DNA from 3 places in the Streptomyces sp. NPDC004752 genome. Region 2 is predicted to be linked to each of the others. Evidence: riboswitches for the same ligand, from Rfam matches in the RefSeq annotation. Region 2 holds a riboswitch; each other region holds the start of a gene.
The links. A riboswitch is a leader RNA that binds a small molecule or an ion and turns the genes downstream of it on or off. The one in region 2 is predicted to bind cyclic di-AMP.
Positions count from the first base shown of each region.

Region 1: linked by a shared signal. The riboswitch ahead of ACWEKM_RS26075 (NlpC/P60 family protein) and the one ahead of ACWEKM_RS16870 (transglycosylase family protein) in region 2 are both predicted to bind cyclic di-AMP.
Region 3: linked by a shared signal. The riboswitch ahead of ACWEKM_RS24000 (M23 family metallopeptidase) and the one ahead of ACWEKM_RS16870 (transglycosylase family protein) in region 2 are both predicted to bind cyclic di-AMP.

Region 1 covers NZ_JBSGBN010000067.1:31,900-35,972, forward strand. Annotated here, with positions in the region: gene ACWEKM_RS26070 (ABC transporter ATP-binding protein) at 1-123, opposite strand, end outside; gene ACWEKM_RS26075 (NlpC/P60 family protein) at 909-2,138, opposite strand; cyclic di-AMP (ydaO/yuaA leader) riboswitch at 2,147-2,318, opposite strand; gene pcrA (DNA helicase PcrA) at 2,635-4,073, shown strand, end outside.
Region 2 covers NZ_JBSGBN010000035.1:609-4,681, forward strand. Annotated here, with positions in the region: gene ACWEKM_RS16860 (cytochrome P450 family protein) at 1-800, shown strand, start outside; gene ACWEKM_RS16865 (transglycosylase family protein) at 995-2,122, shown strand; cyclic di-AMP (ydaO/yuaA leader) riboswitch at 2,305-2,472, shown strand; gene ACWEKM_RS16870 (transglycosylase family protein) at 2,477-3,220, shown strand; gene eno (phosphopyruvate hydratase) at 3,840-4,073, shown strand, end outside.
Region 3 covers NZ_JBSGBN010000059.1:3,306-7,378, forward strand. Annotated here, with positions in the region: gene ACWEKM_RS23980 (aspartate aminotransferase family protein) at 1-163, shown strand, start outside; gene ACWEKM_RS23985 (helix-turn-helix domain-containing protein) at 238-837, shown strand; gene ACWEKM_RS23990 (DUF6126 family protein) at 834-956, shown strand; gene ACWEKM_RS23995 (tyrosine-protein phosphatase) at 993-1,790, opposite strand; cyclic di-AMP (ydaO/yuaA leader) riboswitch at 2,333-2,490, shown strand; gene ACWEKM_RS24000 (M23 family metallopeptidase) at 2,495-3,460, shown strand; gene ACWEKM_RS24005 (SGNH/GDSL hydrolase family protein) at 3,761-4,073, shown strand, end outside.

The sequences.
Region 1 (4,073 bases), on a different contig from region 2:
CAGGGCGAAGATGTTGCCCCGCGCCACGTCGAAGTCCACGCCGCGCAGCACTTCGAGCTTCCCGTACGACTTCTCCAGACCCCGCACGCGAATCGCCGGACCGGCGATCGATTGGGTCACCATGGTCATCTGCCTCCTTCGCGGAGCTTCCCGGTCGACTGTGAGGAAGCTCCTGCCGGAAGGATGGAGGGTTGACCCAGCGTCAAGGTCAAGCCAGCCCCGACCACGGCATCCCAGCAGGCTCCTGACCTGCCACTGCACGATGGCGGCAGCTCATTGGCCAAGGACAATTACCCTCAAATGAGAGGCTTATGCAGACCTTGTCATGGGGCTGTCCGGCCGTGAGGAACTCGCCGGCAACGTCTTCGGCGGCGTTTCGTATCCGGCGAGGCAGAGTCTGAGGCGGCACTGGTCTTCGGCTTCGACGAACACCTGCTGTCCCCAGTAAGCAGTGAGGCGATGCGCGACATCGACGAGCCGACGGCGGTCTTCCGGCGTGTAGGCCGGGAAACTCACCCAGCCTTGGTCGGCGATCTTGTTGCCAAGTTCACTGAACCACACATCCCGGACGCGCTGCTCTTCCTCGTCGGTCAGCGGTGTGACAGTGCCCTCCGCAGACCGTAACCGGACATTGTAAAGATCTCGTATCACCGTGCGGCTCGCAATCTGCTCAAGGTCTGTTTTTGGGAGCCTACCGACCCGCGTCTGACAACACCTCCTGACCCGACGGGAGTTGAAAGTTCCACTGTCTTCGCAGATCAGTGCGACGAACCGCGATTCCCTAGGACGGGACACTCTGAGTGGCCGAGAGTCACTCTACGGAGCGATTCTCAGCGAGCTGTCGCAGACGGCAAGTTGACGACAGATCGCTGAGAATCCGACAGATCCAAAGCGGCCCTACAACCGGGTCAGGCCGGCCGTACCACGCTGTGGATGATCGAATCTCCGGCGTAGTAGATCGACTCCGTGCGGACGTAGGCGCCCGGCTTCGGGGCGTGGATCATCATGCCGTTGCCGATGTAGAGGCCGACGTGGCTGATGTCGTCGTAGAAGAAGACCAGGTCACCGGGCTGGGCGTTGGCGAGGGAGACCGTGGTGCCGGACTCGACCTGGCTGTAGGTGGTGCGCGGCAGGGTGACGCCCGCGGCCTTCCAGGCGGCCTGGGTGAGTCCCGAGCAGTCGTAGGAGCCGGGTCCGGTGGCACCCCAGACGTACGGCTTGCCGATCTGTGCGCGGGCGAACGCGATCGCCTTCTCGGCCTTGGTGGCGTACGAGGAAGACGACGAAGAGGAAGACGACGACGAAGAGGAGGAAGACGATGAAGACGAAGACGACGATGAAGAGGAAGTGGACGACGAGGACGATGACGAGTCCGTGGAGTTCGACGCGTCGCTCTTCTGCTGTGCCGCCTCCTGTGCCGCCTGCTTCTTGGCCAGCTCGGCCGCCTTCCGCGCGGCCTCCTCCTGCTTGCGCTTCTCGATCTCCGCGAGCCGCGCCTTCTCCTCGGCCGTCAGCTCGGACAGCAACTGGCGCGCGGTGGAGAGCTTCTTCTGGACGGTGGTCTTGGCGGTCTTCAGCTCGTCCTGCGACTCGGTGAGAGTCTCCAGGCTCTTCGTGGCCTCCCGCCGCTTCTTCATCGTCGCCGACTGCTCGGTGACATAGTCGTCGACCGCGGTCTTCTGGCGCGAGGTCAGCCGGCCCATCAGCTGGGTCTGGTCGAAGTAGTCCTGCGGGGTGTCCGCGAGCAGGAAGGTGGCGGTGTCGGGGGTGGTGGACCCGGTCCGGTACTGCGCGGCGGCGAACGTGCCCAGTTCCTCACGGGCCTTGTTGAGCCGCTCCGTACGCTGGGCGACATCGTCCAGGAGGGTGTCGACGCGCTTGCGCTGCTTGCCGGACTTCTCCTTGGCCGCGTTGTACTTCTCGGTTGCCGACTCGGCCTGCCGATACAGGTCGTCGACCTTCTTCTGCACCTCCTCCACGCTCGGCCGGTCGCCGTCGGGAGTGGGGGCTGCGTACGCCGTCTGGGAGAGCAGGGCCACGGAGGTGAGGGCGGCGGTGGCCAGGGCGGGGGTGCGTATGCCGGTACGTATGCCGGCCGCGCGGGTACCCGCGGAGCGCGACTTGCGATGCGACGCCAAGGGAGGCGACTCCTTCCGTCTTCCGCCTACCGAGTTAGCTGTCGGGTTCGGGCGGGTGGTTCGGAAGGGTTGCCCTACGGCCGTTCCCCGCGAGGGAGTTGGGCCGATTCACCCCAAGTCGGTGTGGGTCCCCGGCTCCGTGCGCCACGGGAGGCGCGCCGGACTCGGCGGAGGCCGTACGGCCCGGCGACGTTCGCCGGTGGGGGTCGTACGACCTGACCGGAACGGTAGCCAACTCCTGTGGCGCCTGTGAAGGTTGATGGGTGATATGCCCGATACATTTTCGTGACCTGATGGTGGATTCCGTGTGAGTGACAGGATGATTCCGCACGGTGAGCGGCTTGTCCGGCATGTGGTCAGCATGTGGTCGGCATGTGGTCGGCCTGGGCCCGGCATGTGCCCGGCCTGCGGCCGGAGCGGGACCCGCCGAGGGAACCGGGTCATGTTCTCGGGGTGGCGGCGGGTTGTCGGTGGTGCGGCCTAGACTCGGAGAGCGATGAGCAGCCTCTTTGACGACAGCTTCCTGGCGGACCTCCAGGCCCCCCGTGGGCAGGAGGGGGAGCCCCCGCCGCCGCCCGAGGACGATCACGCTCCGGAGCCGGTTCCGGACGATCTGTTCGGCGGGAAGTTCGACCTGCCCCCGGACAGGGACGCTTACTACGGGGACGGCGCTCCACGGCCGGTCATCGACCCGGCCGCGCTTCTGCACGGGTTGAACGACAACCAGCGTGCCGCCGTCGTGCACTCCGGCTCCCCGCTGCTCATCGTGGCCGGCGCCGGCTCCGGCAAGACCCGCGTGCTCACGCACCGCATCGCCCATCTGTTGGCGGAGCGCAAGGTGCACCCGGGGCAGATCCTCGCGATCACCTTCACCAACAAGGCCGCGGGCGAGATGAAGGAGCGCGTCGAGCAGCTCGTCGGCCCGCGCGCCCACGCGATGTGGGTGATGACCTTCCACAGCGCGTGCGTGCGCATCCTGCGCCGCGAAAGCAAGCGCCTCGGCTTCACCTCGTCCTTCTCGATCTACGACGCCGCCGACTCCAAGCGCCTGATGGCCCTGGTCTGCCGTGACCTGGACCTCGACCCCAAGCGCTTCCCGCCCAAGTCCTTCAGCGCCAAGATCAGCAACCTGAAGAACGAGCTGATCGACGAGGAGGACTTCGCCGCCCGGGCGAGCGAGGGATTCGACAAGACCCTCGCCCAGGCGTACGCGCTCTACCAGTCGCGGCTGCGCGAGGCGAACGCCCTCGACTTCGACGACCTGATCATGACGACGGTCAATCTGCTGCGCGCGTTCCCGGACGTCGCGGAGCACTACCGCCGCCGTTTCCGCCATGTGCTCGTGGACGAGTACCAGGACACCAACCACGCGCAGTACGCGCTGGTGCGCGAACTCGTCGGCACCGCCGAGCACCCGGTGGACGTGGCGCCGGCCGAGCACGCCCTGCCGCCCGCCGAACTGTGCGTCGTGGGCGACGCCGACCAGTCGATCTACGCCTTCCGTGGCGCGACCATCCGCAACATCCTCCAGTTCGAGGAGGACTACCCGGACGCGACGACGATCCTGTTGGAGCAGAACTACCGCTCCACGCAGACGATCCTGTCCGCCGCCAACGCCGTCATCGAGCGCAACGAGTCCCGCCGCCCCAAGAACCTGTGGACCAACGCGGGCGCGGGCGCCACCATCACCGGGTATGTCGCGGACACCGAGCACGACGAGGCGCAGTTCGTCGCCGACGAGATAGACCGGCTGACCGACGCGGGCGAGGCGAAGTCCGGCGACGTCGCCGTGTTCTACCGCACCAACGCCCAGTCCCGTGTCTTCGAAGAGGTCTTCATCCGCGTCGGCCTGCCCTACAAGGTCGTCGGTGGCGTCCGCTTCTACGAACGCAAGGAGGTCCGGGACGTCCTCGCCTACCTGCGGGTGCTGGCCAA
Region 2 (4,073 bases):
CCATCTGCGACCTGCTCGGCGTCCCGCGTGAGGACCAGGACGACTTCCGGGACTGGGCGGGGATGATGATCCGGCACGGCGGAGGGCCGCGGGGCGGCGTGGCCCGGTCGGTGAAGAAGATGCGCGGCTATTTGGCCGAGCTGATCCACCGGAAGCGCGCGGCACTGCCTGACGAGCCGGCCACGGGCGAGGACCTCATCTCCGGGCTCATCCGCGCCTCCGACCAAGGTGAGCACCTCACCGAGAACGAGGCCGCCGCGATGGCCTTCATTCTGCTGTTCGCCGGGTTCGAGACAACCGTCAACCTCATCGGCAACGGCACGTACGCGCTGCTCACCCACCCCGAGCAGCGCCGCCGACTGCAGCGGTCCCTCGCGGCCGGGGAGCGTGACCTGCTGACGACCGGTGTCGAGGAACTCCTGCGCTACGACGGTCCGGTCGAGCTTGCCACCTGGCGGTTCGCCACCGAGCCGGTGACCATCGGCGGGCAGCGGATCGCGCCCGGCGACCCCGTTCTCGTCGTCCTCGCGGCGGCGGACCGGGATCCGGAGCGGTTCGCCGACCCGGACGTGCTCGATCTCGGCCGGCGTGACAATCAGCACCTCGGGTACGGCCACGGCATCCACTACTGCCTCGGCGCGCCGCTCGCCCGGCTGGAGGGCCAGTCCGCCCTTGCCACCCTGCTCACCCGCCTCCCCGACCTGCGACTTGCGGTGGATCCGGCCGAACTGCGGTGGCGCGGCGGGCTCATCATGCGGGGGCTGCGCACTCTGCCCGTGGAGTTCACGCCTGCCCGGTAATCAACCGGAGCGGGCGGTTCCCGGGTTGCCCGCCGGAAGCGGAAGATGACTGACCCTCAAGTCTGTGATCTTTACGTGATCTGCGCGGCATTAACTTGTGACAGGTGATCGTATGCCTATACGTTCACCCATCGGCGCGGTGCCCCGGCGTGGCCTGCCGCGCCGGTCAGTGCTGTCGCGCGAAAGGCTTCCGTATGCTCTCCGGGAACGGTCGTCACCGTCGACCCCGTCAGGCTCCGGCCTTTGTCGTCGCGGCCGGAGTCACCGGCTCCGCGATCGCCATCCCGCTGCTCGGCGCCACCGGCGCGAACGCCGCCGACGGCACCACATGGGACCGGGTGGCCGAGTGCGAGAGCGGCGGCTCGTGGAGCGCCAGCTTCGGCAACGGGTACTTCGGCGGACTGCAGATCTCGCAGCAGGACTGGGGCAAGTACGGCGGTCTTGAGTATGCGACGACCCCGGACCAGGCCAGTCGTTCGCAGCAGATAGCCGTCGCCGAGAAGATCCTCGCCGACCAGGGCACCACCCCGTGGGCGACCTGTGCCCGGCTCTCCGGGCTCACCTCGAAGTCGGGCTCCGTCGGCGTCGACACCGGCATGGGGGACGGCCGTTCGTCCGGTACGAAGGACTCCGGAGCCGCTTCCGGTTCGTCGGGTTCACAGGGTTCACCCGAATCCCCCGAGTCGCCGGGATCGGCCGACTCGTCTGGATCATCTGGCTCATCTGGATCATTCGGCTTGTCCGACTCGTCCTCATCCTCGTCCTCGACCTCATCCGCTGGTTCGTCCTCGTCCTCCGGCCCGTCCTCATCCCCTGACTCGTCGGATGTCGACCCGGACGCCTCGCCGTTCGCCTCTCCCTCGCCGAGCGCGAGCGCCAGTGTGAGTGCGAGCCGCGGTGCGACGGACGGGAGTACGGGAGCCGCCGAGCCCGGCGGGTCGGCCTCGTCCGACCCCGGCGCCGGGCCGGAGGGCGACTCGCCCACGGAGGCGCCCAAGTCCGACCCCTCGGGCAACTCCTCGCGAAGTGGCGGTTCTTGGAGCCTGGTCGACACCGGCTCCCTGAACGGCGGTCGCCATCGGGGCGACAGCGCGGATGAAAGCAGGGCAAGCGGGGCAAGTGGCCGGGTGTCGGGCTCGTCCGGTCGGCATGCCTACACCGTCCGCGTCGGCGACACCCTCGCCTCCATCGCCGACTCCCGTGGCGTGGACGGCGGATGGCGTGCGCTCTATGCCGCCAACGAGAAGGCCATCGGTGCCGACCCGAACCACATCGCCCCCGGTCAGACCCTGGAAGTCGGGACCGAAACGGGCGAAAAGTAGCGGGAGTTGGCGTCCCGCTTCGGGCTCAATGTCCGGTTTGGTGAAAGTGTGGGATGAGTCTCAGAAGCCCTGATCGTCTTTGAAATTCCGCCGATCGCGTGGCTACGGTCAGGACCGTTCGCCACCGCGAGCCCCGGCTGCCGCAACGCCTAGTCCTGCCAGCGGCCGTCCGGGAACAGCCGTCGCGTCAAGCGCCGTAGGCAGGAGCGGGGGACCCAAGGTAAGTGCCGCGCCGGTCGGTTGACCGAAGCGGCTCGGGGTGAAGTCGCGCCTCCACAGGGAGGTGCGGCCGGGCAACTCAACCGGCCCGAACCCGACAGCTCACCTCGCAGGCGTCGGTGAGGGGATCCATCCATGCTGTTTTCCGGCAAGGGCAAGCACCGTCGTCCGTCCAAGGCCACCCGCGTGGTGGCACTCGCCGGTGTCACCGGCGCCGCCGTCGCCGCCCCGCTGATGGCGGCCGGCAACGCCTCCGCCGCCACCGCCTCCGAGTGGGACGCCGTCGCCCAGTGCGAGTCCGGCGGCAACTGGTCCATCAACACCGGCAACGGCTACTACGGCGGCCTGCAGTTCTCGGCCTCCACCTGGGCCGCATACGGCGGCACTCAGTACGCGGCCACCGCCGACAAGGCCGGCAAGGCACAGCAGATAGCGATCGCCGAGAAGGTCCTCGCCGGCCAGGGCAAGGGCGCCTGGCCGGTCTGCGGCAAGGGCCTGTCGAGCGCCTCCTACTCCGGCGGCTCCGCATCCGGCGGCGGTGCCGACACCGGCTCCTCGAACACCACCACCGGCAGCGGTTCCTCGAACGCCCCCACGGACACCGGCTCCTCGAACGCCGGCGCCGACCGCTCCACCGAGCGGCAGGCGGCCTCCCGCTCCGCCGACCGCCCGGCCGCGAGCAAGACCGTCACCACCCCGACCGGCAAGAAGGTCAAGAAGGGCGATGGCGAGTACAAGGTCGTCAAGGGCGACACCCTCAGCTCGATCGCCGAGCAGCACGGCGTGAAGGGCGGCTGGCAGAAGCTGTTCCAGCTGAACAAGGACATCATCGAGAACGCCGACCTCATCTACCCGGGCCAGCAACTGCACCTGAAGTGACAGCCGGACGGTAGTCCGGGCACGGCTCCGACTCCGGCCCCGGTCACGGCCGCGACCCCGGCTACGACCCTGGCTTCGGCTACGACCCTGGCCCCGACCCCCGGCCCGGCCGCGCCCTCCCCCGTAGCGGGTGCCCCGGGCCCGCCCCCGTCCCCACGGGCTCCCCGCCCCGGCGCGTTCTCCCCCGTACGCGCCGGGGCGGGGTCTTTCTGCCCCGCCCCCTTCCCGGCCTGCTCCTTCTGCTCCTTCCGGCCGTCACCGTTTCCCGGCCTGCTCCTTCTGCTTCTCGCGGCCGCTCCGATGTCCGGCCCGCCCTCTCCGCTTCTCCCGGCCCGCCCCCACGTCCCGGCTCGGCTCCCTCCGCTTCTCCCGGCCCGCCCCCTTCCCGGCCCGCTCCCTCGGCCCGCCCCATGTCCAGCCCCGCCCCAGGCCCGCCCAGGCCGCCCCTCTCAGCCCCAACGGCCCCACCCTTTGTTCCGTTCGGAAACAATGTGTACCGTCAGCCTGTCGTCACCCTGTCCACGGGGCGGTCGGCGATCGGCCGGGGGCCCCGGGCCGGTTAGGCTCTAGTCGCAAGGCGCACAGCCCCGCACTTCCAGCGTCACATTCCAAGAAGGAGATGCTCGTGCCGTCCATCGACGTCGTCGTAGCCCGGGAAATCCTGGACTCCCGAGGCAATCCCACGGTCGAGGTCGAGGTCGGCCTCGACGACGGCAGCACGGGTCGTGCCGCCGTCCCGTCCGGCGCCTCCACCGGCGCCTTCGAGGCCATCGAGCTGCGCGACGGTGACCCCAACCGCTACCAGGGCAAGGGCGTCGAGAAGGCCGTCCTCGCCGTCATCGAGCAGATCGGC
Region 3 (4,073 bases), on a different contig from region 2:
CCTGGAGGTGATCAAACTGATCCCGCCGCTGGTCATCGGCGAGGCCGAGGTGGACCGGTTCATGGACGCCTTCACCGCCGTGATGGACGACGCGCACAGCGGTGGCGGTCTGATGTGGGACTTCGGGAAGACGCTGATCAAGCAGGCGGTCGCCAACCGGTGACCGCCCTGGTCGGGAGTTTTTGCCTTTGAGGCAAGAAATTTGCCGCAGGGGCAAAGCTGCGGCTCAATGGAGCTATGAGCTCCTCCCAAGCCGAGCTGCCCGCCGTAGCGCCCCGGCTCCGCTCGCTGCGCCGCCGCGCCGGCCTCACGCTGGAGGCGGCGGCGCACTCCGCCGGGCTGTCACCCGCCCATCTCTCCCGGCTGGAGACCGGGCAGCGCCAGCCCTCCCTGCCGATGCTGCTCGCGCTGGCCCGCATCTACGATACGACCGTCTCGGAGCTGCTCGGTGAGACCGTCGCCGACCGGGACGCGATCGTGGGCGCCGCCACCATGGAGCCGACCCGCGCGGGCGGCTGGACCTACTGGCAGGCGGGGGCGTCCGGCCGCGGCATGCAGGCGCTGCGGGTCCGCGTGCCGTACGGCTCGCAGGGCGACATCGTGCGCGTGCACCCCGGCGAGGAGTGGCTGTACGTCCTCAAGGGGCGGCTCGGACTGCGCCTCGGGGACACCGCCCATGTCCTCGCGCCCGGCGACAGCGCGCACTTCGACTCGCTGACCCCGCACCGCCTCGCCGCCGAGGACCACGACGGGGTGGAGCTCCTGTTCGTCCACACCCTGCTGCAGAGTCCCACGGCCGCGCTGTGCCTGGGCCCCATCACTGGAGAGCTGCCATGACCGACATGGAGGAGAAGTTCCCCCGCGCCCTGTGGATCCGGCTGATCATCTACATCGCCGTCGGCCATATCGTGGCCGGTTTCATCTATCTGCTGTTCGAGGTGGGCGCCAAGGGGTGAGCGACGGCGGGGTGAGCGGTCTCGGGTGAGCGGCCGTCAGTCGAGCAGCCGCTCGCGCAGCCGCTCCCGGGTCCCCGGTGCCAGCCCCAACCCCTGTTCCAGATAGGCGTCGACACCGCCCCAGGTCTGCTCGATGGTCTCCTCGGCCGCCGTCAGATACTCGGCGCGCGCGTCGAAGAGCGGGCTGAGCAGTTCCATGACCTCGGGCGTGTACGCGGTGTCCGCGCTGCCGCTGCGGCGCACCCGGTAGCGGCGGTGCTTGGCGTTCGACTCCAGATAGTCGGTCAGGATCGCCTCGCGTTCCACGCCCAGGGCGAGCAGCGTCACGGCAATGGACAGGCCCGCGCGGTCCTTGCCCGCCGCGCAGTGCATCAGGGCTGGGACGCTGTCCTCGGCCAGCGCGTGCAGCACCCGGGAGTGCTCGGCGGTGCGCTCCGCGATGATCGAGCGGTACGAGACGACCATCCGGTTCGCGGCCTTGCCGTCGCCGAGGAGCTGCCGCAGTTGGCCGATGTCGCCGTCGCGGACCATCGTCCAGAACTCGGCGCCGTCCGCCGGGTCGGTCAGCGGCAGATTGACGTTGCGCACGCCGGGCAGTTCGACGTCCGGACCCTCCAGCTTCTGGTCGGCCGCGTTGCGGAAGTCGAAGATCGTGTGCAGGCCCAGGGAGGAGAGGAACGCGGCGTCGGTCTCGGTCGCGTGCGCCAGGTGGCCGCTGCGGAACAGCACCCCGCGGCGCACCCGCCGACCGTCCGCGGTCGGCAGTCCGCCCACGTCACGGAAGTTGCGCACACCGGCCAGTTCGGGTTCGGTCGACGGGACCTGCTGCGTCACGGAGGCTCCTCGCGGTCGGACCCCGCGACGCGGTTCGCCGGCGGGCATGTCGTCGACCCTACGACATGGTTTTCCCATGGCGACGAGTTGTCCACAGGCGTTGCCACCAAGGCCCGCCGCCCTTGACGATGCGGAGACGTGAGCGAGTCTGTGGGCAGTTGTGAGGAGCGCGGTGCAGTACCCGCGCGGGGACGAGGCCGTGGTTGCGTACCGGGCTCCGCGGTGGCCTGGATGTGACGGTTCTTCTACTGTGTCGCGTCCAGCCCTTCTGTCGGAGTTGCCCGCTTATGTGGTGAGGGGCGTGAGGAGCGTCATACCTGTGACGGTGCGTTGTCCGTCATGTTCACGTAATACGCCTTCTCCTCGCGGGAATTGAGCAGGCACACCACATCCAAATGCACGGACGGTGACCGGGAATTCCGGCAACGGATCAAGTAAAAAGCGCACCAAGTGAAGCGGCTCCTTGTCCGTTTGCATCCTGCTCCCTTACGTTCGCCACCCATCCGGACGGACCGCCGAATCCTGCCGCCGCCCGGATCCCGGACACCCACCCACCCGTGCCCGGCAGGAGCGGGGGACCCACCAGGCGCGACTGCCTGTCCCGGTCTCCGGGACGGCTAGGGGTGAAGCCGCGCTGCGCGCGGCCGGGCAACTCCAGCCCGAACCCGACAGCTCACCTCGTAGGCGCCGGAGAGGAATTCGCCATGCCCGCGAAGGGTAAGCACCGTCGTCCCAAGTCCCAGCGACTCACCCGCCGCATCGCCGCCGTCGGAACGGGTGGTGCCGCGCTGGCCCTGCCGTTCATCGGCGCCGCCGGGGCGCACGCCGCCACCCCCGAGACGGCGCCCGGCGCCGCCGCGCAGCAGCCCGTGCGGTCCGTGGCCGGCGTCGCCGAGAAGAAGACGGCCGCCGAGGACTCCGGCACCCGGACATACTCGGTGCGGCCGGGCGACTGGCTCGCCAAGATCGCCGAGGAGCAGCACATCGGCGGCGGTTGGCAGCGGATCTACCAGGACAACCGCGAGGCCATCGGCGGCAACCCGTCGCTGATCCACCCGGGCCTGAAGCTCACGCTCGGCGAGCGGGCCGTGGCGGGGAGCGGCTCCTCGTCCGTCGAGCCCTCGTCCGCGAAGTCGTCGTTCGCCGAGTCCCTACAGTCGCCATCGGTGCCGTCGCCGTCGCCGTCGTCGGACATGTCGACCGAGAGCGCTCCGGTCGCCCAGCACACCGACGCCGCCAACGCCGCCGACACGGCCGCCTCCACCGGCTACGGCCTGCCGGTCGACGGCGCCCGCATCGGGACCCCCTACCGCGCGGCAGGCAGCATGTGGTCCAGCGGCTACCACACCGGTGTCGACTTCGTCGTCCCGACCGGCACCGCGCTCAAGGCGGTCGGCGCGGGCACGGTCGTCTCCGCGGGCTGGGGCGGCGCCTACGGCAACCAGGTGGTCGTCAAGCTCGACGACGGCCACTACGCGCAGTACGCCCATCTGTCGCAGCTGTCCGTCTCGGCCGGCCAGACCGTGACCCCGGGCCAGCAGGTCGGCCTGTCCGGCGCGACCGGCAATGTGACGGGCCCGCACCTGCACTTCGAGATCCGCACCACGCCGAACTACGGCTCGGACGTGGACCCGCTCGCCTATCTCCGCTCGCACGGCGTCACCGTCTGACGACCACGGCGCCCCCCTGCACACCCGAAGGCCGGACCCCGATCCCCGGGCCCGGCCTTCGGCATACCCGCGGCGTATGCGTCCGGCGGGTCCGCCAGGGGGCTCGTCGGCGGGTCCGTCGGCGGGTCCGGTAACTCACCGGCCAACACCCGTGCTCTGTGGCCTATTCCCACATCGGGAAACTCTTCGAGAGTGTCCTATCTCACCGTTCGTCAATCCCTTCCTACGATCGCGTAGGTCACATCGGAAGGGGAATCATGGCCCGACGTGGCAGACGATTCGAAGAGTGACAACACAGCTGTGATCGGGTCGTACGTGGCGGTGGGGGACAGCTTCACCGAGGGCGTCGGCGACCCCGGCCCCGACGGGGCGTTCGTCGGCTGGGCCGACCGGTTCGCGGTCCTGCTCGCGGACCGCCGGCCCGAGGACGACTTCCGGTACACCAATCTCGCCGTGCGCGGGAGGCTGCTCGACCAGATCGTGGCCGAGCAGATCCCGCGGGCGGTCGAACTGGCGCCGGATCTCGTCTCCTTCTGCGCGGGCGGCAATGACATCCTCCGTCCCGGCACCGACCCGGACGAGGTGGCGGAGCGCTTCGAGCGGGCCGTGGCCA